Regions from separate parts of the Microbacterium sp. NPDC087589 genome, predicted to be linked through region 2. Evidence: predicted binding sites of a transcription regulator. Region 2 holds the regulator's gene; the other holds the start of a gene.
What was found. The regulator LexA, encoded in region 2, represses DNA repair genes until DNA is damaged. The targets are predictions, from matches to a motif close to TCGAACANNTGTTCGA.
Positions count from the first base shown of each region.

Region 1: a site for LexA is predicted at 7,906-7,921, ahead of ACIOU8_RS16350 (DUF222 domain-containing protein). Genes of this name have one in related genera too.

Region 1 is NZ_JBIUWV010000008.1:145,435-155,893, forward strand. Features, by position in the region: gene ACIOU8_RS16315 (methionine ABC transporter permease) at 1-377, opposite strand, end outside; gene ACIOU8_RS16320 (methionine ABC transporter ATP-binding protein) at 377-1,420, opposite strand; gene ACIOU8_RS16325 (MetQ/NlpA family ABC transporter substrate-binding protein) at 1,520-2,434, opposite strand; gene ACIOU8_RS16330 (Na+/H+ antiporter) at 2,526-4,328, opposite strand; gene ACIOU8_RS16335 (ABC-F family ATP-binding cassette domain-containing protein) at 4,452-6,263, opposite strand; gene ACIOU8_RS16340 (hypothetical protein) at 6,303-7,100, opposite strand; gene ACIOU8_RS16345 (alpha/beta fold hydrolase) at 7,110-7,847, opposite strand; gene ACIOU8_RS16350 (DUF222 domain-containing protein) at 7,952-9,289, shown strand; gene ACIOU8_RS16355 (hypothetical protein) at 9,406-9,933, shown strand; gene ACIOU8_RS16360 (hypothetical protein) at 10,002-10,459, shown strand, end outside.
Region 2 is NZ_JBIUWV010000008.1:33,115-43,573, forward strand. Features, by position in the region: gene ACIOU8_RS15715 (SseB family protein) at 1-378, opposite strand, end outside; gene priA (bifunctional 1-(5-phosphoribosyl)-5-((5-phosphoribosylamino)methylideneamino)imidazole-4-carboxamide isomerase/phosphoribosylanthranilate isomerase PriA) at 362-1,108, opposite strand; gene ACIOU8_RS15725 (MinD/ParA family protein) at 1,263-2,837, shown strand; gene hisH (imidazole glycerol phosphate synthase subunit HisH) at 2,851-3,492, opposite strand; gene hisB (imidazoleglycerol-phosphate dehydratase HisB) at 3,489-4,106, opposite strand; gene ACIOU8_RS15740 (histidinol-phosphate transaminase) at 4,103-5,197, opposite strand; gene ACIOU8_RS15745 (LysM peptidoglycan-binding domain-containing protein) at 5,280-5,642, opposite strand; gene lexA (transcriptional repressor LexA) at 5,924-6,610, shown strand; gene ACIOU8_RS15755 (prolyl oligopeptidase family serine peptidase) at 6,720-8,579, shown strand; gene smpB (SsrA-binding protein SmpB) at 8,580-9,056, opposite strand; gene ftsX (permease-like cell division protein FtsX) at 9,142-10,056, opposite strand; gene ftsE (cell division ATP-binding protein FtsE) at 10,053-10,459, opposite strand, start outside.

The DNA.
Region 1 (10,459 bases), 110 kb from region 2:
CGTGCCGCCTCGATCACCCCCGGTGAGACCGACACGAGATGCTGCTCGACGATGCGGCCGATCGCGAAGGCTGCCGCCAGACCGATCATGAACGCGCCGGCGGTGGTGCCGATGCCGGTGCCGACCACCGCGCGGGCGAACGGCTGAGCGACGGCCACGAACAGCACGAACGGGATCGGGCGGAAGAAGTTCACGCCGAGGTTCGCGATGACGGAGACCGCCCTGTTCTCGGCGAGGCCACCGGGGCGGGTGACGTACAGGATGACGCCGATCGCGAGGCCGAGGATGCCGCCGAGCACGAGCGCGAACGACGTCATGTAGAGGGTCTCGAGCGCGGCCTTCCAGAGGTCGGGCCACAGTTCGTTTAGACGATCCATCAGCGTGCCTCCTCTTCTGCGATCTCGGTGACTTCGACCCGTTGCGCGACATCGGCGAGCGTGCGGTCGATCACCGCGTCATCACCGCGGATCGCGAGCGTGAGATGGCCGAAGGCGCGCCCGCGGATGTCGTTGATGCCGCCGTACACGAGCTCGAAGTCGAGTCCAGCGCCGGCGAGGTCGAGGAAGACCTGCGCCTGCGACGAGTCGCCGTCGCGGAACGAGAAGGTGACGAGGCGCCCCTGGTGCCGGTCGCGCAGCACGGCGCGCTCCGACGGCGAGGGCACGCCCTTCACGACCGTGCCGACGAACCTCTGCGACGCCGGGTTCTGCGGGGAGGAGAAGACGTCGAACACGTCGCCCTGCTCGATCACGCGGCCGTTCTCCATGACTGCGACCTTGGTGGCGATGGTCTGGATGACGTCCATCTCGTGCGTGATGACCACGATCGTGACGCCCTGCTCCCGGTTGACGCGCTTGAGGAGGTCGAGCACCTCGTGCGTGGTCTGCGGGTCGAGCGCGCTCGTCGCCTCGTCTGCCAGGAGGATCGCCGGGCCGGTGGCGAGAGCGCGGGCGATGCCGACGCGCTGCTTCTGACCTCCGGAGAGCTGCTCGGGGAAGGCCTTGGCCTTGTCGGCCAGACCGACGAAGCTCAACAGCTCGGTGACCCGTTTCTCGATGTCGGGCTTCGACCAGCCGGCGAGCTTGAGGGGGTATGCGATGTTCGCCTTGACGCTCCGCGAGGCGAACAGGTTGAACTGCTGGAAGATCATGCCGATGCCGCCGCGGACCTTGCGCAGCTCGCTCTCCTTGAGAGCGGTGATGTTGACCCCGTCGACGGTGATCGTTCCGCTCGTCGCAGGCTCGAGAGCATTGATCAACCGCACGAGCGTCGACTTGCCGGCGCCGGAGTATCCGATGATCCCGAAGACGTCGCCCTTCTCGATCGAGAGGGTGACGTCGTCCACGGCCACGACCTCGGACTCTTCGCGGGTGCGTGACGGGTAGTTCTTCGAGACGTTCGTCAGGGTGACGATCGGCATGTGGTGCTCCGGTCTGCTTCGGGAACGAAGAATCGGGTGACGCATCGTGCGCCACCCGATTCTCCCTCATCGGACAGGGGTGTTCTTCACCCGGCAGTCCTACTTGCTGGCTTCGATGTCTTCCTGGACCGTCTCCAGCGAGGCGACCAGGTCTTCGACCGGGGTCTGGAGCGGCACGGCGGTGTCACCCGACGACTCGAGCAGACCGGCCTGCACGTCTTCGTTCGTCTGGAAGATCTCGACGAGTGTGAGGTACGTCTCGTTGTCGGCGTCTTCGGCGCGGGCCGCGAAGATGTTCACGTACGGCAGCGCGTTCGCGTCTTCCGGGTCGTCCTGCGCGATGGCGTCGTCGAAGGTGAGTCCGGCGTCCTGCACGAAGTCGTTGTTGATGATCGCCGCGGCGACGTCGGGCAGCGAGGTGGGAATCAGCGCGGCCTCGAGTGCGGTGACCTCGACCTTGGACTTCTCGGTGTCGACGTCGGCGAGATCCGAGAAGATCGTGCCGCCGCTCTTGAGCTCGATGAGTCCGGCCGACTGCAGCACGAGCAGCGCGCGTGCCTGGTTCGACGCGTCGTCCGGGACGGCGACCGTCTCTCCCTCGGGGATGTCGTCGACATCGTCGTACTTCTGGGAGTACAGGCCGAGCGGGTAGATCGCGGTGGATCCGATCGGCGTCAGGTCAGAGCCCGAGGCGTTGTTGTACTCGGCGAGGTACACGATGTGCTGGAACTGGTTGAGGTCGATCTCGCCCTCGGTCAGAGCGGGGTTCGGCTGCTCGTACGAGCCGAAGTCGACGAGCTCGACCGTGATGCCCTCTTCAGCGGCTGCCTCGACGAAAGGAGCCCACTGCGCGTCTCCCTTGCCGACGACGCCGACCTTGACGGTCTCGTTCCCACCGTCGCCGGAACCGGCGTCGGACGATGCGGTGGCGCAGCCTGCGAGTGCGACGAAGAGCGGGACCGCGGCGAGCGCGGCGATGACGGAAGTGGTCCGACGGGATGCTGTGATGGACATGAGTGTTCGGGTTCCTCTCTTGGGGGACTCGAATACGTTAGGCGGGGCGATGCGGTGCGCGACAATCGAGCGTCACAGAGCGTCACAGCCGTCAGTCGTAGTCCTCGATGCCCTGCAGCCTCACCTGTTCGAGGTCGAGTCTGGCCGAGATGCGACGGAACACGAGGTCGTCGACCGTGCGATCTCTGCGCAGCCCGAGCAGCACCTCTCGCTTGCGGTCGAGGAGGGCGAGCTTGAGGCGCGTGTGCTCTTCGTGGCGCAGCAGCGGCGACCGCTGCATGACGTCGACGTCGACCGAGGTGGCGAGCATCTGCAGCGTCCGGATCTCGCCGTCGGTGCCGTCTTGGTCTTCGACGAGCGTCGGTTCAGGCATCTGCACCGCCGTCTGCACGGCATCCGCTCCGTCGTCTGCACCTGCCTCGCGCATCGAGCTGCCGCTTCCGAGCGGATCGGGCTCGTCGAGCATCACGTCGAGTGCCTGCGCCTCGGCATCGACGATGGCCTGCTCGCGGGCCAGGGCGCGTGCGTTCGAGAACTCGAGCATCTGATAGCCCTCGGCGCGCACCCTGTCTCGGATCTCCTGTCCGACTCCGTGCTCGACGGCGAGGTCGTCGAGTGCAGCGAGTGCCGCACCCGAGATCGTGCGCTCGGCCAGCTCGTACTCCTCGTCTTCGGCGTGGTCGACGGGGAAACGTGCCCAGCGGACGATGGCCGGCAGGAGCGGCCCCTGCACGAGCAGGCTGAGCAGGATCACCCCGGCGGTGACGAAGACGATCTCGTCACGCCCCGCGATCTCGCCCTCGGCAGCGCTGGAGACGGGCACGGACAGCGCGATCGCGAGCGACACCGCACCTCTCATGCCGGCGACGGTCGACACCGCCATCGACCGCGCCCGCGCACCTCGCGACGGACGCGCGGGGTTGCGCCCCTGAAACAGAGCGTTCATCACCTGGAAGAGGTAGCGCACGATCAGCAGCGTCAGCCACACGGCCAGTGTGATCAGCACCAGGCGTCCGATCGCCGCCGCCGAGATCTCATGCGCGACGAACTGCACCTCGAGACCGATGAGGACGAAGAGCGCGCCGTTGAGCAGGAAGACCCCGAAGGGCCAGGCTGCGGCCACCTGGCGGCGGGACGAGGCCGTCGTCACGCGAGGCGACACGTACGCGACGATGAGCCCTGCGACCACGACGGCGAGGACACCGGACGCGTGCGCGACCTCGGCGAGCAGGAACGACGAGAACGGGATCAGCAGAAGCGTGACGTTGATGACGATCGTCGAGGAGGTGCGACGAAGCAGCAGGTATGCGAGCGCGGCGATCACCACACCGGCGGCGATGCCTCCGACGTACGAGATGAGCACCGACATCGTCACCGACAGCGGCGTCACGTTGCCGCCGATGGCCAGCGAGATCGCGATCGCGTAGAGCACCAGGGCGGTGCCGTCGTTCGTCAGGCTCTCCGCCTTGAGCTTCATAAACATGCGCGTGGGCAGCAGGCGTCCGAGGGCGGCGACCGCGGTGGCATCGGGTGGGGCGACGGCTGCGCCGAGAATGAGGGCGGTCTCCCACGGCATCCCGAACAGCAGCCCGATGCCGGCGACGGCGAAGGCAGATGCCACGACGAGCAGCGTGCTCATCGGCAGGATGTAACGGAAGTCGCGGCGGATCGAGCGCAGCGAGGTGGTCAGACTCTCCCAGAACAGCATCACCGGGAGGAACAGCAGCAGCACGGTCTCGGGTGGCAGCTGGATCTCACGCAACTGCGGCACGAAGCCCAGCAGCAGGCCCAGGATGACGAGCACGAGCGGCAGTGCGAGCCGCACGCGTGGCGCCAGCAGCGTGCCCACGAGGATCGTGAGTCCGATCAGGACGGTGACCTCGAGTCCTTCCATCCGAACCTCCCGGGTACCGCAGGATCAAGCTGTGCGATCCCGGATGGCATCGAACCCCGCCCAGAGCACAGCGCATCGCACTGCCACCGTATTCCCGCTACGGCCGAATGGCGAGACCTCGCGTCAGTCGAGCTCTTCGGTCAGCTCGAACCAGCGGAGTTCGAGCTGTTCGATCTCAGCCTGCTGGTCGCTGATCGCCTTCATCTTGTCGCCGAGGCCCGCGAAGTCCGACTGATCATGCTCGGCCAGGGCCGTCTTCGCCCTGTCGACCTGCTGCGTGAGCTTCTGGATGCGGCGCTCGAGCGACGAGACCTCCTTCTGCGCCGAGCGCAGGGCGGCGCCGTCGAGGCTGGAGGCCTTCTTCTCGGTGTTGACGGCCGTCTGCGACTTGCCGGGCGCCGAGGTCTGCAGCTGACGCAGCCGGAGATACTCGTCGACCCCTCCGGGGAGATGCCGCAGGTGTCCGTCGAGGATCGCGAACTGCTGGTCGGTCACGCGCTCGAGGAAGTACCGGTCGTGGCTGACCACGAGCAGGGTTCCCGACCACGAGTCGAGGAGATCCTCGATGGCCGCCAGCATGTCGGTGTCGAGATCGTTGGTCGGCTCGTCGAGGATCAGCACGTTGGGCTGGTCGAGGAGCACGAGCAACAGCTGCAGTCGACGCTGCTGGCCGCCGGAGAGATCTTTCACCGGGGTGGAGAGCTGGGCCGAGTCGAAACCGAGCCGCTCGAGCAGCTGACCCGGCGTGAGCTCCTGGGCCTTCGAGCCCGAGCCCATCGTGTACGAGGTGCGCAACCGCGAGATCACGACACGCACCGGCTCGCGCCGCACGTCTTCGAGTTCGTCGAGGCGCTGGGTGAGCGTCTTCACCTTCACCGTCGTGCCGCGCTTCACGCGGCCGGTGGTGGGCTCGACGGTTCCAGAAATGAGTCCGAGCAGGGTCGACTTGCCGGCGCCGTTCACACCGAGGATGCCGGTGCGCTCCCCCGGCGCGATGCGCCACTCGACGTCGCGCAGCACTTCTCGCGTGGTCCCGTCTTCCTTCGGGTAGGAGACGCTCACGTCGAGCAGGTCGACGACGTCCTTACCCAGACGCGATACCGCGAGAGACTGCAACGAGATCTTGTCGCGGATCTCGGGCACGTCGGCGATGAGCTCATTGGCGGCGTCGATGCGGAACTTCGGCTTCGCTGTGCGAGCGGGCGCGCCTCGGCGCAGCCAGGCGAGCTCCTTCTTGGCGAGGTTCTGACGCTTGGCCTCGGTGGCCGCCGACATGCGATCGCGTTCGACGCGCTGCAGGATGTATGCCGCGTAGCCGCCCTCGAAGGGTTCCACGATGCGGTCGTGCACCTCCCAGGTCTCGGTCGAGATCTCGTCGAGGAACCACCGGTCGTGGGTGACGACCATGAGCGCTCCGGAGTTCGGACTCCACCGCTTCTTGAGGTGCCCGGCCAGCCAGGTGATGGCTTCGACGTCGAGATGGTTGGTGGGCTCATCGAGCGCGATGACATCCCAGTCACCCGTCAGCAGCTTGGCGAGCGAGACACGCCGGCGCTGGCCACCGCTGAGGGAGCCGATCTGGGCATCCCACGGCAGATCCTTCAGCAGCCCCTCGATCACGTCGCGGATGCGGGGGTCGCCAGCCCACTCGTACTCAGGCGTGTCGCCGACGACCGCTGCGCTGATGGTCAGGTCGTCGCTGAGGGTGTCGGCCTGATCGAGAACGCCGATGGTCGTGCCGCCGCGCACCGTGACGCGGCCCGAGCTCGGCTCCTTGAGGCCTGCGAGCATGCCCAGGAGGCTGGACTTGCCGTCGCCGTTGCGGCCGACGATGCCGATGCGGTCACCTTCTTCGATGCCGAGGGTCACGGAGTCGAAGACGACCCTCGTCGGATATTCGAGATGAAGGGCTTCTGCCCCGAGAAGATGTGCCATATCACTCCCCAGGGTAGTCGGGCACGCTGGGTGGGTCGGTCAGCTGAGCGCTGCGGTGACAGCAGGAATGTGGCGTGCCTCCATCTCGGCATCCCAGACTCCCAGGAGGTGGAAGGTCGCGATGCGGAAGACGAGTGCCCGGATGACGTACTGACGGCCGTCTGCTCTCTCGTCTGCGAGCCGGAGCATCTCCGACGGTGCGAGACCATGCCAGCACGCGGCGTCGGCCAACACGACCGCGTCGGCGAAGCCGACCGGACGCCAGTACGGCGCCCAGTCGATGATCGTCGGCGGCTGACCCTGTTCGAACATCACGTTGCCGAGGAGATCGCCGTGGATGATCTGGGCCGGCGCGTCCACCGCTCGGAAGGCGGTGGCGAGTCGCTCGAGCGTGCCGCCCGGCGGGAGATCCTCTTCTTCCCAGGCGATCCTGTCTGACCGCGCCCATGGGTCGACTGCGGCGTCGAGGAAGTCGGGTCGGTCGAGGTCCGCGACCGTACGATGGAATGCCGCGCCGGCGGCGAGCACGTCGGTCACACGGGTCTCATCGGTCTGGCCGGGCAGCCAGTGCCAGGCCTCCCAGCCGTCGATCGTCCACCCTCCGGACGCCGATGGGATCGGGCGCGGCGTGCGGAATGCCGAGGTGTGCGGCAGATGCGCGAGGATGTTCGCCTTCCACAGCGTCTCCCCGTCTCCGGACGAGGGGCGCAGGACGATGTCGGCCGCACGCCAGGTCAGGCCGCGTCCGCCGGGGAGGTTCAGGGGTTCCTCGCGGTGCGTGGCGAGGACTCCGAACTCCGCGAGCACCGCATCCGAGGGTCTCGCCGCGGCCATCATGATCCGAGGCTACGACAGGGCGTGCGGCCCCGCTTGGTCGAAGAGCTCGGGGAGAGCGGCAGCGAACTCGTCGAAATGGCTGTACCAGATGGTGTGCGCGGCCCCGGGGATGCTGCGGACATCGGCACCGTTCGCCGCGAATCTGCGGGCGTCCTCGTCGCTGACCCACGCGCTCGGCTCGGCACGCACGATGATCGAACCGGCGGCGGGAAGCCAGGAGTGATCCGTATCGCAGGAGATAGATGCTGTCGTCGCCGGGTCGAAGAGTGCGGCGGCGCGGGCTTCCACCTCGGCGTCCTGCAGAGAGTAGAAAGGTCGGGATGCGAGCAGATGCTTCGGAGTCAAGCGCGCTCTGCGGTCGCGCGCGTACTGCGCTATGAGTCCCGCTCGGTCGCGGCCTCCGGTCAGGGAGAGCGCCGCGTCGACGTACACGCACAGGTCGGGTTGCAGCATCTCGGCGGCCGCGGCGAGGACTGTCGCCCCGTAGGAATGGCCGATGGCTGCGAATGGGCGCCCGGGCCCGAGATCCCTAACCGTCTCGACCACGGAGGCCGCCGCCCGCTCGATCGTGAGCTGCGGATCGCGTTCCGAACGGCCGTGACCGGGGAGGTCGAGGGCGATCACGCGGTGGCCGTTTGCTGTGAGCGACGGGATCAGACGCCACCAGCTCTCGGATGACCCCATCATTCCGTGGAGCAGGAGCACGGTGCTCGGGCCCGTCCCGGTATCGGTCGCGTGGAGGAGCATTCTGCCAGTGTCGCACGCTTTCGTTATCTTTCCGTGACCATATCCGGATCGGAATGTTTCGTATCTATCTTCGAATGTCGGTGGTTGCTGATCTACTTGAGGACATGACAGCACTGCTCGACGCGACCGACGCACAGATGGCGGATCTCGCCGATCTCGTCGCCGCGCTAGAGGTCGCGGAGGCGACGCTCAGCAGCATGAGCGCCGCGCGTGACGGGTTGCTGGCGATCGCCGGGCGGCTGGCGATCGACATCGCCAAGCAGGGCGATCACCCTGATCGAGGCGACCACTCGATCAGGACGATCGCGGCCGAGATCGCTGCAGTGCAGCACGTCAGCGACCGCACGATCGAGCGGCGGATGGCGGCCGCTGAGCTGCTGGTCGATCGGTTCCCGGCCGTATGGGCGGCACAGGGGGCGGGGCGGATCAGCCCGGCGCATTCCCGGGTGATCGTCGACGCGGGGTCACGCATCGAGTCGCCCAGCGATCGCGAGAAGTACTCCGCGATCATCCTCCCGATCGCCGAGGTGGAGTCGCCCAACCGTCTGCGCGCGTCGGCGCGGCGAGTGGCCGAGCGGTTCGCTCCGACGACCGTATCGGAGCGACACCGGCGAGCCAGGTCTCAGAGACGCGTATGGGTGACGGATGGCGAAGACGGGATGGCTGCGCTGCACACGCACGCGCCCGCGGCGCTCGTCCACGGCATGTTCGACCGAATCTCGCAGATGGCGCACGCGCTGCGCAACGAGACCCTGCGCGCGAAGCGACAGGCAGCTCACGACGGCAGCGAGTTCGAGCCGGATGATCGAACGGTCGATGAGATCCGTGCCGATCTGCTCGCGGATCTCGTGCTCAGCGGTCAGCCGACAGGTCACGACAGCGAAGACGGACTGCTCGGCGCCATCAGTGCGCGTATCGAGATCACGGTGCCGGTGACGACGCTGATGGACAGCGATGCGGACGCGGCGTCTGACGCCGATGCGACGCCGCCCGCCGAGCTCGACGGGCGGTCACCGATCGATGTCGACACCGCACGCACGATCGCCGGTCAGACGAAGGGGTGGGACCGGGTGCTGACGCATCCGATCAGCGGTCGAGTGCTCGCGGTCGACCGCTATCGACCGAATCGCCATCTGCGCAGGCACCTGCGAGCGCGTGACCAACGATGTCGCTTCCCCACCTGCGGGATCGCCGCTCGAAAATGTGATCTCGACCACAATCATGCGGCCTCGACAGGTGGCGCCACCTGCGACACAAACCTTGCATCCTTCTGTCGTCGACATCACGTCCTGAAACACCACTCCCCCTGGCACGTCGAGCAGAAACCCGGCGGGGTCATGGCGTGGACGAGCCCGACAGGCCGAACCTACGTCGACACCCCTCCTGCACCGAACACAGTGACCTTCACCGTGGCAGAGGATGCTGCACGCGCGCCGTTCTGAGGAAGGCGATCATGCTGGTTCGGACCTGTGGACAACTGCGACGCGGTTGAGCAAGTTTTCATTACGGTGGCGCGGTGACCTCTTCTCGTTCGCGACCCTCGCCAACTCCCAGACCGATGACGACGCGCGGAAGAAGAACGGTTGTCGTGATCGTGGCTATCGCGCTCGGCCAGCTGCTCGGCTGCGCACCGGCGGCGGCGCCGGTTCCCACTCCGACGCCCGCCTTCGCCAGCGAAGAGGAGGCGTTTGCGGCGGCGGAAGAGGTGTATCGGGCTTACAACGATGCAGTGAACGCACGGTCGAACGGGACGGAGGGCGCCGATCCGCAACGGTACCTGACCGGTCTAGCACTTGAGGGCGATATAGACACTCAGAACCTTCTGTCATCAAGCGAGCTGCACGTCTCCGGCGTAGCGGTAGTCGAGGCATTCTTTGGAGAATCAGCGGACATCGACGGCGACTTCCCTACGATGACCGGCATCGTTTGCATGGACGTCTCGAATGTCTCGCTGATCAACAAGTCGGGAGCGGATGTGACGCCGCTCGAGAGGGGGCAAAAGGTCGAGCAGCGGGTTGTCTTCGTCGGGGCGGGAGACGCATTACGCATCTCCAACGAATCCATGGTTGATGGCTCAACATGTTGACCAAGGTGACGGCCGTTTGCATCGGACTTCTTCTTGTACTTGGCCCGGTCACAACGGACGCAGCACGCATGAGTACCTGTACGACAGCTGCGTCTCGCGTCGGCCTCTGCGGGTCAACGGACGGCTCGTCGCTCACCATCACGGGCACGCAACAGCAGCAGGGCACCAACCCGAACACTGACGCACGCCGCAGCAACGGAGGCCCCGGCGGCCCATCCGGCTCCAGCGCACCGTCGGGACCGAGCCAGGAGGCGATCGATCTCGCGGCGTGCATGGACGACTCGGGCACCACGCGATGCGCACCCCGTCAGAACCGGACCGCTTCCCCACCGCCGTCCCCGTCCATCCCGCCGGCGACCGGCATCCCGACGATCGTCATCTCCGACCTCGCGCGGTTCGCGCCGGCATCCGTCCTCGCCACCGCCGAACCCGGAAACGTCGGGATCGCCGGCATGCCGACCAACTTCACCGCTGCTGCGACGCCGCAGATCGAAGACGGGGAGCTGTTCGGCGTGCCACTGCGCGT
Region 2 (10,459 bases):
GGACGAGAAGACCGGCTGCACACGGCGGCCGTCAGGAGCGGCCACCGTCACGATCGACAGTTCCTGCGTCTTGTCGACGGCGAGCCCGCTGGGCGCCACCCCCTCTTCGCCCTTCTCGGCGATGAGCGGTATCAGCACCCGCGCACTGCGGAAAGCGTCGACCACCTCGCTCTGAGCACCATCTCCCGCTCGGAAGCGCAGAAGGGCATCGAGGAGCGCCGGGTCGGCGGAGCCGTCGTCGCCCGCGTGCGGATTCGACTCGAAACTGCGCCCCTCCCAGGGGACCCCGGCGGAGTCGCCGTGGTTCGCCGCGGCGGATTCAGGCGAGCCGGGTTCGTGCGGACCGTGGCTGCAGGCGTCGTCAGTCCCCTGCGACATCCAGGGCCTCAGCCAGCGTGAACGCTCCGGCGTACAGAGCCTTGCCGACGATCGCGCCCTCTACTCCGAGCGGAACGAGTTCGCGGAGCGCGGCGATGTCGTCGAGGTTCGCGATACCACCCGATGCGACGACAGGCTTCGGGGTGCGAGAGGTCATCTCGCGGAGAAGTTCGAGGTTCGGGCCCTTGAGTGTTCCGTCCTTCGTGACATCGGTCACGACGTAACGGCTGCAGCCGGCATCCTCGAGGCGCTCGAGAACCTCCCAGAGGTCCCCTCCCTCCTTGGTCCAGCCGCGGGCGGCGAGCGTGGTGCCGCGGACGTCGAGCCCCACGGCGATCGCCTCGCCGAAGCGGCCGATCACGTCAGCCGCCCACTCGGGGTTCTCCAGCGCAGCCGTGCCCAGGTTGATGCGGCTCGCGCCGCTTTCGAGGGCCGCCTCGAGCGTCGCGTCATCGCGGATACCGCCCGACAACTCGACATTGACGTTCTTGAACTGCTTGATGACCTTGCGCAGGATCGGGGCATTGCTGCCGCGTCCGAAGGCTGCATCGAGGTCGACGAGGTGAATCCACTTCGCTCCCTGCGAGACCCACTCCCCTGCGGCGTCGAGTGGATCACCGTAACTGGTCTCGGTGCCGGCCTCACCCTGGGTGAGACGGACTGCCTTGCCCCCGGCGACATCGACGGCGGGGAGCAGAGTGAGAGAAGGAGACTGCGCGAAGTCGTTCATGACGTCCTCAGGTGAGATGGAGAGCCGATTCACCGGCACGAGAGTCGACACTAGCCCGCGTATCGGCCCGCTCCAAAACGATGACAGCAGAGAACAGCGCGTGCCACGCGGTAGCCTCGATGACGCCCCTGTTCGGTCAATGAGGAGATGTTGCATGGTTCGCGATGCGGAAGCGCGAGGAGGCGGACCCCTGCGGCGCGGGAATGCACTGCCTCCCGAGACTCCGGATGACGGCGCGCAGCTGCCTGTCGCACCAGGCGAGATCCCCGTCGATGCACGTCAGCACCCGCTGCGCGATGACGCGCCGCCGAGCCCGCCCTTGCCCGGGACGCGCGCAGCCGCGGCGGCGGCGTGGGCGGCAGCATCCGCCGCCGCGACTCCGCCGACCGACACTCCACGAGCAGTCGACCCCTCGAGTCCGATCTCCCCTCCTCCCGCAGCGCCCGCAGTACCCTCGATCCCCGGGCCTCCGTCAGCCGTATGGTCGGAGCCGCAGGGCCCTGTCGGCCACGGTGCTGATCATCACGCGGAGCGAACTGCCGCCCCGGTCGCGAACATCCCGCCGACGCCGGCCGCTACGCCTGCACCGGCTCCTGCCGCTCCCGGTCCTGCGGCTCAGGCGCTTGCTGCGACGCCGGCACCGGCGAATGCCGTGCCGCAGAATCAGACCCCAGGCCTGCCGCCCGCTCCACCGCTGCCACAGCCGCAGCCGCTGCCACAGCCGACCAGCGCTGTTCCGACCGCTCCGAACGCGGCCGCCGCCGAGTCGGCGGCGTCGGCATCGTCGCGTCGTCAGCAGCGCGAGCAGGGAGTGGGGCGCCGCTCGTTCCTGCAGGAGGAGCGACGAGAAGAGCCCGCACGTCAGGGCGGGCGTGGCCTGCTCAATCGCGTCGGCTTCTCGCTCGGACCCAATGCCCGTGAGCGAGCGGTCCGCGACGACGAGCATGCGGTGAGCCGTCACTGGCCGGGGCCCCGCACCGTCGCGGTCGTCAACGGCAAGGGCGGGGCGGGCAAGACGCCGGCGACCGTGCTGCTGTCAGCGGTCTTCGCCCAGTACGGCGGGGCCGGAGTCCTCGCCTGGGACAACAATCAGACCCGCGGCACCCTCGGCTGGCGCACCGAGACCGGAGCGCACGACCGCACCCTGCTCGAGCTGCTGCCGCAGACTCAGCGCCTGTTGGGAGCCCAGGGGCAGTCGGCCGATCTCGCGCACTTCGTGCATCACCAGCCGCAGGAGAAATACGACGTCCTGCGGTCGAAGCCGATTCGGCTCGCGCACGAGAACCGGCTCAGGCCCGCCGATGTCGACTCCATCCACGCGATCGCGGCCAAGTTCTATCGTCTGATCATCATCGACTCCGGGAACGACGAATCCGATCCCATGTGGTTGCGGATGATCGATCTCGCCGACCAGATCGTCGTCGCGACGACGACGCGCGACGACCATGCCGAAGCGGGGGCCCTGCTGCTCGAGGCGCTCGAGGACCGCGATGAGCGCTCAGCACGGCTCGCGCGGGAATCGGTGGTCGTCGTCAGCCAAGCGGACCCGAAGGCGTCGCCCGCAGCGGTGACAGACGTCATCGCGGGATACCAGCCCCTCGCGCGCGAAGTCGTCGGCATACCCTATGACCGCGAGATGGTCGACGGCCACCTTCGTCTTCGTGCACTCGCGGCGCCGACGCAGCGATCGTGGCTCTCGGCCGCAGCGGCCGTCGCACGCGGCTTCTGAAGAGCCGCGCCCGTCAGGCTCGCAGGCTGTCGACCCAGTTGCGGAGCAACTGGATTCCGGCCTCCCCCGACTTCTCCGGGTGGAACTGGGTGGCTGAAAGTGGTCCGTTCTCGACGGCGGCGAGGAAAGGGTCTCCGTATGTCGACCACGTGAGCACCGGCTGCGGGAACGGCGGAATCACATCGAGCTCCCACGACTGCGCGGCGTAGGAGTGCACGAAGTAGAAGCGCTCGTTCTCGATGCCCTTGAACAGCACGGAGTCGGCGCCCGGCTCCACCGTGTTCCACCCCATGTGCGGCAGCACGGGCGCGTTGAGTTCCGTGACCGCTCCCGGCCACTCGCCGAGCCCCTCAGAATCGTGGCCGCGTTCGACGCCGTGCGCGAAGAGAACCTGCATACCGACACAGATGCCGAGAACGGGGCGTCCGCCTGCGAGTCGACGGTCGATGATCTCGTCGCCTCCGTGCGCGTAGAGCGCGTCGCGTACGGCCTGGAACGCACCGACGCCGGGCACGACGAGACCGTCTGCCTCGAGCGCTTCCTTGCGATCGCGTGTGAGCACCGCGTCCGCGCCTGCTGCGACGAGAGCCTTCACCGCCGAGTGGACATTGCCCGATTCGTAGTCGAAGACGGCGACCCTGGGTGCCGAGCTCACAGCGCGCCCTTGGTCGACGGGATGCCGTCGACCAGCGGGTCGAGCGCCTTGGCCTGACGGAACGCCCGAGCGAACGCCTTGTACTCGGCTTCGGCTATGTGGTGGGGGTCGCGTCCTCCGAGCACCCGCACGTGCACGGTCAGTCCCGCGTTGAAGGTGATCGCCTCGAAGGAGTGGCGCACCAGGGACCCGGTGAAGTGACCCCCGATGAGGTGGTGCTCGAAGCCCGCAGGCTCCCCCGTGTGCACGAGGTAGGGGCGACCCGAGATGTCGACGACCGCCTGGGCGAGCGCCTCATCGAGTGGCACGAGCGCATCGCCGTAGCGGGAGATCCCCGACTTGTCGCCCAGCGCCTCGCGGATGGCCTGACCGAGGACGATCGAGATGTCCTCGACCGTGTGGTGCGCGTCGATCTGCGTGTCGCCGGAGGCGCGCACCGTGAGGTCGGTGAGCGAGTGCTTCGCGAACGCCGTGAGCATGTGATCGAAGAACGGCACCGACGTGTCGATGCGGCTTGCACCACTGCCGTCGAGGTTCAGTTCGAGCTCGACAGTGGACTCGGACGTGCTGCGCACACGCGTGGCTGTGCGCGGGTTCTGGGCGGGGGTGCTCATGAAGCCGATCCTATCGAGGCGAGAGCATCGAGGAACGCCGTGGTCTCAGCCTCGGTGCCCGCGGTCACGCGCAGGTGACCGGGGATCCCGACGTCGCGGATGAGGACCCCCTGATCGTAGAGCTGCTGCCAGACCTTTCCGGGCTCGGAGACCCCGCCGAACAGCACGAAGTTCGACCACGATTCGTGAGGCGTGTAGCCGAGAGCCTCGAGCGTCGCCGAGATGCGATCCCGCTGCTCGACGATCTCCTCCACCATGCCGAGCATCACGCCGGAGTTCCGCAGTGCGGCTACCGCCGCCGCCTGAGTGAGAGCGCTGAGGTGGTAGGGCAGACGCACGAGCCTCAGCGCGTCGATGAATGCGGGATCCGCCGCGAGATACCCCACCCGCGCGCCCGCGAAGGCGAACGCCTTGCTCATAGTGCGAGACACTGCGAGCCGAGGGCGCCCATCGAGCAGCGTGAGAGCTGATGACGCCTCGTGCGGCGCGAACTCCTGGTACGCCTCGTCGACGACGACGATTCCATTCGAAGCCTCGTACACGGCCTCGACGACATCGAGACCGAGCGGCGTGCCCGTGGGATTGTTCGGGGAGCAGAGCAGGATGACATCGGGATCGACCTCTCTCACCTGCGCCGCCGCCTCCTCGGGCGTGATGGTGTAGTCGGGCTGCCTCGTGCCGGCGACCCACCGGGCCCCGGTCCCCTTCGAGATCAGCGGATACATCGAGTAGGTCGGGTTGAAGCTGAACGCCGTACGACCCGGCCCTCCGAATGCCTGAAGGATGTGCTGAAGGACCTCGTTCGACCCGTTGCCCGCCCAGATCTGACTGGCGTCCAGGCCGTGGCCGAGATACTCGGCGAAGCCCTCACGCAGAGTGGTGAACTCGCGATCCGGGTAACGGTTGACGTCTCGGAGCGCGACCGCGATGTCGTCGAGGATGTCGCTGGCCACGGCGTCCGGAACCGGATGCGTGTTCTCATTGACGTTCAGGGCGATCGGGAGTGGCGCTTGAGGTGCTCCGTATGGCGTGAGCCCCCGGAGGTCGTCGCGAAGCGGCAGGTCGTCGAGTGATGCAGTCACCCTTCCCATGGTAGGCCGCGTTCACCTCACGGATGCCCGTGAGGACCGAGTATGAAGACGAACTCGCTCGATCGACCAGCGCAGGCGAGGCTCACTCTGAGTACTGCGCCGGAATCGCCAGATCCTGACCGATCTGCAGCGTTCCGCCGCGCAGCAGATTCAGACGCGTGATGTCGCCGATCACGTCACGCGGGTCGGCGCCGGGTGCGATCGACTCTGCGATCGACCAGAGAGTGTCGCCGGGCATCACGGTCACCGTCGCGAACGACGCCGTCTCGGTCTGCTCACCTGACGCCATCGCGCTGCCACCGCTGAGCGCTGCGAACGCGATCCCGACTGCGAGAGGCACTGCCGCGACGGAGAGCACGACGCGTCGACCACGCGCCGTCAGACGGAGCCGCGTCGCCGGGCGAACCGGAAGGACTGCTGCACTGCTGAAGGTAATGGTGCTCATGTCGTGCTCCTCTGCATCTACCGCGTGGGCGGTGAAGTTGGCGTAGCGTCCGCATCCGCGCCTCGGCCGGGAGCCGTGGATGCGAAGCTACGTACCGAAGTTATCTTCGAATTCGAACATCTGTCAAGCGTTCTTCGAAACAGAAGTGCGAGAATCGGCCGACACGCTCGAACAGATCTTCCACATCGGCGCGTTTCTCGGATACGGTTTCGATAGGACCACCCCACCACGGGCCTCCGACATTCGAACTGAGACGCCGGATCGCACACCTGAGGAGCACCATGAGCGACAACTCCGCCCCCGAGGCCGATTCCCCGCGCACTCGTCGCCGCAAGAACCTGAGCCCCAAGCAGATGGCGATCCTCGAGGTCATCCAGACGTCGATCAGTCACTACGGCTATCCCCCGAGCATGCGCGAGATCGGCGATGCCGTCGGACTCAAGTCGCTCTCCAGCGTGACCCACCAGCTGGGCCAGCTCGAGCTCAGCGGCTATCTGCGCCGCGACCCCGGAAAGACCCGCGCGATGGAGGTGCTGATCGACCTCCCCGGCACGAGCGGCGAGAACCCCGCCGATGTGGCGACGCCGGTCGGAGACGCCGCGCTGGTTCCTCTCGTCGGGCGCATCGCCGCCGGCGTCCCGATCACGGCAGACCAGCAGGTCGAGGAGATCTTCCCGCTCCCCCGTCAGCTCGTCGGCAAGGGCGACCTGTTCATGCTGAAGGTGTCCGGCGAGTCGATGATCGACGCGGCGATCTGCGACGGCGATTGGGTCGTCGTCCGTTCGCAGAACAGCGCTGAGAACGGCGAGATCGTCGCCGCGATGCTCGATGACGAGGCTACGGTCAAGGTGCTGCGGCGACGCGACGGCCACACGTGGCTGCTCCCCCGGAACTCCGCGTTCGAGCCGATCCTCGGCGACGAGGCGGTCATTCTCGGGAAGATCGTCGCAGTGCTGCGATCCGTCTGACTCCCTCCGCACGCGAGGTGCATGAACAGAGCACTCCCGAAGGCGTGAGGCCGCCGTCGTGATCGCACCGCGCGTGACGGCAAGCGCCGGTGCATCATAGGCTCGAACCATGTCGTCGCCATTCGGTACCTGGCCATCCCCGTTCACTCCCGATCGGATCGCCGCGTCGTCTCCGAGGATCGACGGCTCCGCCATCGTCGGTGATGACGTCTGGTGGGGCGAGTCGGTGCCTTCCGAGGGCGGGCGCCTGACTGTGCGCAGCTCCAGCGGCGCCGAGATCCTCCCCGCTCCGTGGAGCGCCCGGTCGCGGGTGCACGAGTACGGCGGCGGGGCATGGACGGCGGATGCCGAGGGCACGCTGTTCTTCGTCGATGCCAAGGATCAACGCGTGCATCGGATGCCGCGCGGCGGCGCTCCGACGCCCCTGACCCCTGCAGGGCCGGCGTACGGCGGCCTCCGCCTGCAGAACGGCCGCCTGTTCGCTGTGCGGGAGGACCTCTCGGTCGACCCCCACCAGCGCGGCATCGTCGAGATTCCGACCGACGGCTCAGCATCCGAAGAGCCAGCGCTCTTGACGGTTCTCGTGCAGGGAGGCTCGTTCTACGCGCATCCCGCGCTGTCGCCGGACGGAACTCGCACCGCGTGGGTCGAGTGGTCCGGCGAACGGATGCCCTGGCAGCACGCCTCGCTCGTGCTCTCCGACGGCACCGAGCGCACAGAGCTGCCCACACGGGCCGCCCTCCAACCGGAGTGGACGGACGACCAGGAGATCCTGTATTCCGACGATCCCTCGGGCCGCTGGGCGCTGCACCGACAGCACGTGGACGGCCTGCGAGCGGTCGGCCCCGCAGCGCAGATCGACGACGCTGACGCCGACACGGGATACGGTCTCTGGGTGCTCGGCAACCGGTGGTACCGACCACTCGCCGACGGCCGCATCGTGGCTGTCCGCACCAACGGACGCGACGAGGTGGTCGTCATGGAACGCGACGGCAGCGCCCGACGCCTGCTCGTCCCCGCCGACGGCCATGTCAGCGTCGACGACGTCGCGGGCTCCCGTGTGCTGCTCTCCGGCAACAGCTCGTCGACTGCGCCGGGCGTCTGGTGCGTCGACGTCGACTCCGGCGAGGTCGAGGTGGTCGCGGGAGCGACACCGGCGGACCCCACGTGGATGCCGGTGGCATCCGAGATCCTGGTGGATGGCGTGCACGGCCCCGTCCACGCCTTCGCCTACGAGCCGATGAATCCGTCGGCGTCAGCCGCAGACGACGAGCTCCCTCCCTACATCGTGCTCGTGCACGGTGGACCGACGGCTCACGTCACCGGCGCCGCGTCAGCGGCCATCGGCTTCTGGACCAGCCGCGGCATCGGCGTGCTCGATGTCAACTACGGCGGATCGACGGGCTACGGACGTGCCTACCGAGAACGGCTCGACGGCGCATGGGGCGTGGTCGACGTCGACGACGTCATCGCGGCGGCGCGCGGCCTCGCCGACACCGGACTCGCCGACCCCGATCGCATCGCGATCCGCGGGGGCTCGGCCGGCGGCTGGACGGTGCTCTCGTCCCTGGTGCGAGGCGGAACCTTCGCCGCGGGCATCAGCAGATACGGCGTGGCAGACCTGCGGATGCTGAGCGAGCACTCGCACGACTTCGAAGCGCACTACATCGAGGGGTTGGTGGGGCCACTGCCCGATGCGGAGGCCGTCTACATCGACCGCTCGCCCCTCACCCACGTCGATCGGATCGACGTGCCCGTGCTGCTCATGCAGGGCGCGGAGGACCGCGTGGTGCCGCCGTCGCAGTCCGAGGCGATCCGCGATGCGCTGGCGCAGCGAGGCGTGGATCACGAGTATGTGCTCTACCCCGGTGAAGGACACGGCTTCCGTGCGAGCGAGACCATCGTCGACGCGCTCGAAAGGGAGCTCGCTTTTCTCGGGCGCGTGTTCGGCTTCACGCCCTCGCGCTGATCACTCTCCGACGCGGTTGCGCAACCGCATGGCACGATCGGCCTCGCGGGTGTCCTGACGCTCGCGCAGGGTCTGACGCTTGTCGTACTCCTTCTTGCCCTTGGCGAGGGCGATCTCGACCTTGGCGCGTCCATCCGAGAAGTACAGCTTCAGCGGGATCAGCGTGTACCCACCCGCGGACACGGCATGCTGCAGCTTCGCGATCTCCTCGCGGTGCAGCAGCAGCTTGCGCACGCGCTTCGCCGAGTGGTTGGTCCAGTGCCCCTGCGAGTACTCCGGAATGTGCACGGAATCGAGGAAGACCTCGTTCCCCTTGACGAACGCATATCCGTCGCTCAGATTCGCGCGCCCCTGACGCAGCGACTTCACCTCGGTGCCGGTGAGCACCATCCCCGCCTCGTACGACTTCTCGATGTTGTAGTCGTGACGTGCGCGACGATTGGTCGCGATGACCTTCTCCCCGCGTTCCCTGGGCATGATTCTCTCCTGATCCGTGTCGCGCAGTGGTTCCAGAGCCCTGGTCGGGCGCACGACAGCCTGTCAGTCTATACCGGCGAGCCGGTCAGGTGCGAAGCCAGCGCCGGATCGCGAAGCCCGCCGAGAGTGCGGCCAGCACGACGCCGATGCCGATCAGCACCGGGACGACGACGACGGCATCCTGCATCGTCACCCACGTCGTGATGAACGGCACGCGCCCTCGCAGGTAGCCGTCGACACCGAAGTGCACTCCGGCGACGACAGCGGCGCTCGCGAGCGCCGAACCGAGGAACGCGGCGAACACGCCCTCCAGCACGAATGGCGTCTGGATGAAGCGGTTGGAGGCACCTACCAGGCGCATGATGCCGATCTCCTTGCGCCTGGCGTAGGCGGAGAGCCTGATGGTCGTGCCGATCAGCAGGATGGCGGCGATCAGCATCAGCGTGGCGATCCCCACCGCGATGTACGTGGCGACCGTCAACGCCGAGAAGAGCGGCTCGAGGTACTGCAGCTGATCCTGCACCTGCTCGACGCCGGCGACGCCGTTGAACGCCTCGGAGATCACCTGCGATCGACCGGGGTCCTTCATGGTGACGAAGAAGACCTCGAACGCCTGTTCAGGGGTGATCACGCTCGCCTGATCCTCGCCGAGCTGTTCGACGAGCTTGGCGTAGGTGTCTTCCTTGGAGTCGAAGCTGACCTCGCTGATCAGAGGGGCGAGAGCCTCGCCTTCGAGCTGGGCTCGCACGGCGTTCACCTGCTCGTCCGAAGCGCCGCCGTCGACGCAGGTGTCCTGTTCTGAGATGTCGGAACACATGTACACGGCGACCTGGGCCCGCTCGGTCCAGTAGCCGCGCATGGTGCCGATCTGCGCCTGCATGAGGATCGCGGCGCCGACGAACGTCAGCGACACGAAGGTGACGAGCACGACGGAGATGACCATCGAGATGTTCCGTCGAAGGCCACCGAGCGCCTCGGTGAGGATGAGTCCGATTCTCATGACGTCGGCCCCACTTCTTCGGTGCCGTCATCGGACAGGCCGAGGCGATCGGCCACGCCGAGCTCGGCGACGTCGACCTGCGGCATCGCGATGGGGTGCGTCCGAGGCGCGGCAAGGGCCTGGGCGGCAACCGCCTGCTCCTCGAGGGTGGGGGCTTCGATCGGGGCGGCCTGAGCCTCAGGTGTCTCGGATGCGGATGGCACCGCATCCGCGGATGCCCCTGCGGCCCTGCGCTGAGCGTCGAGCTCCTCAGCGAGCGCCGCGCGGACGACGGAGAGATCGGCGGTCTGTCGCTGCACCTCCTGCACCGCGGTGAGAGCAGCCGCAGCTGCGGCGCCGCGCACCTCCTCAGGGACGAGACGCGGGATCTTCGACGTGTCCCCATAGCCACCGTGCACCTCGT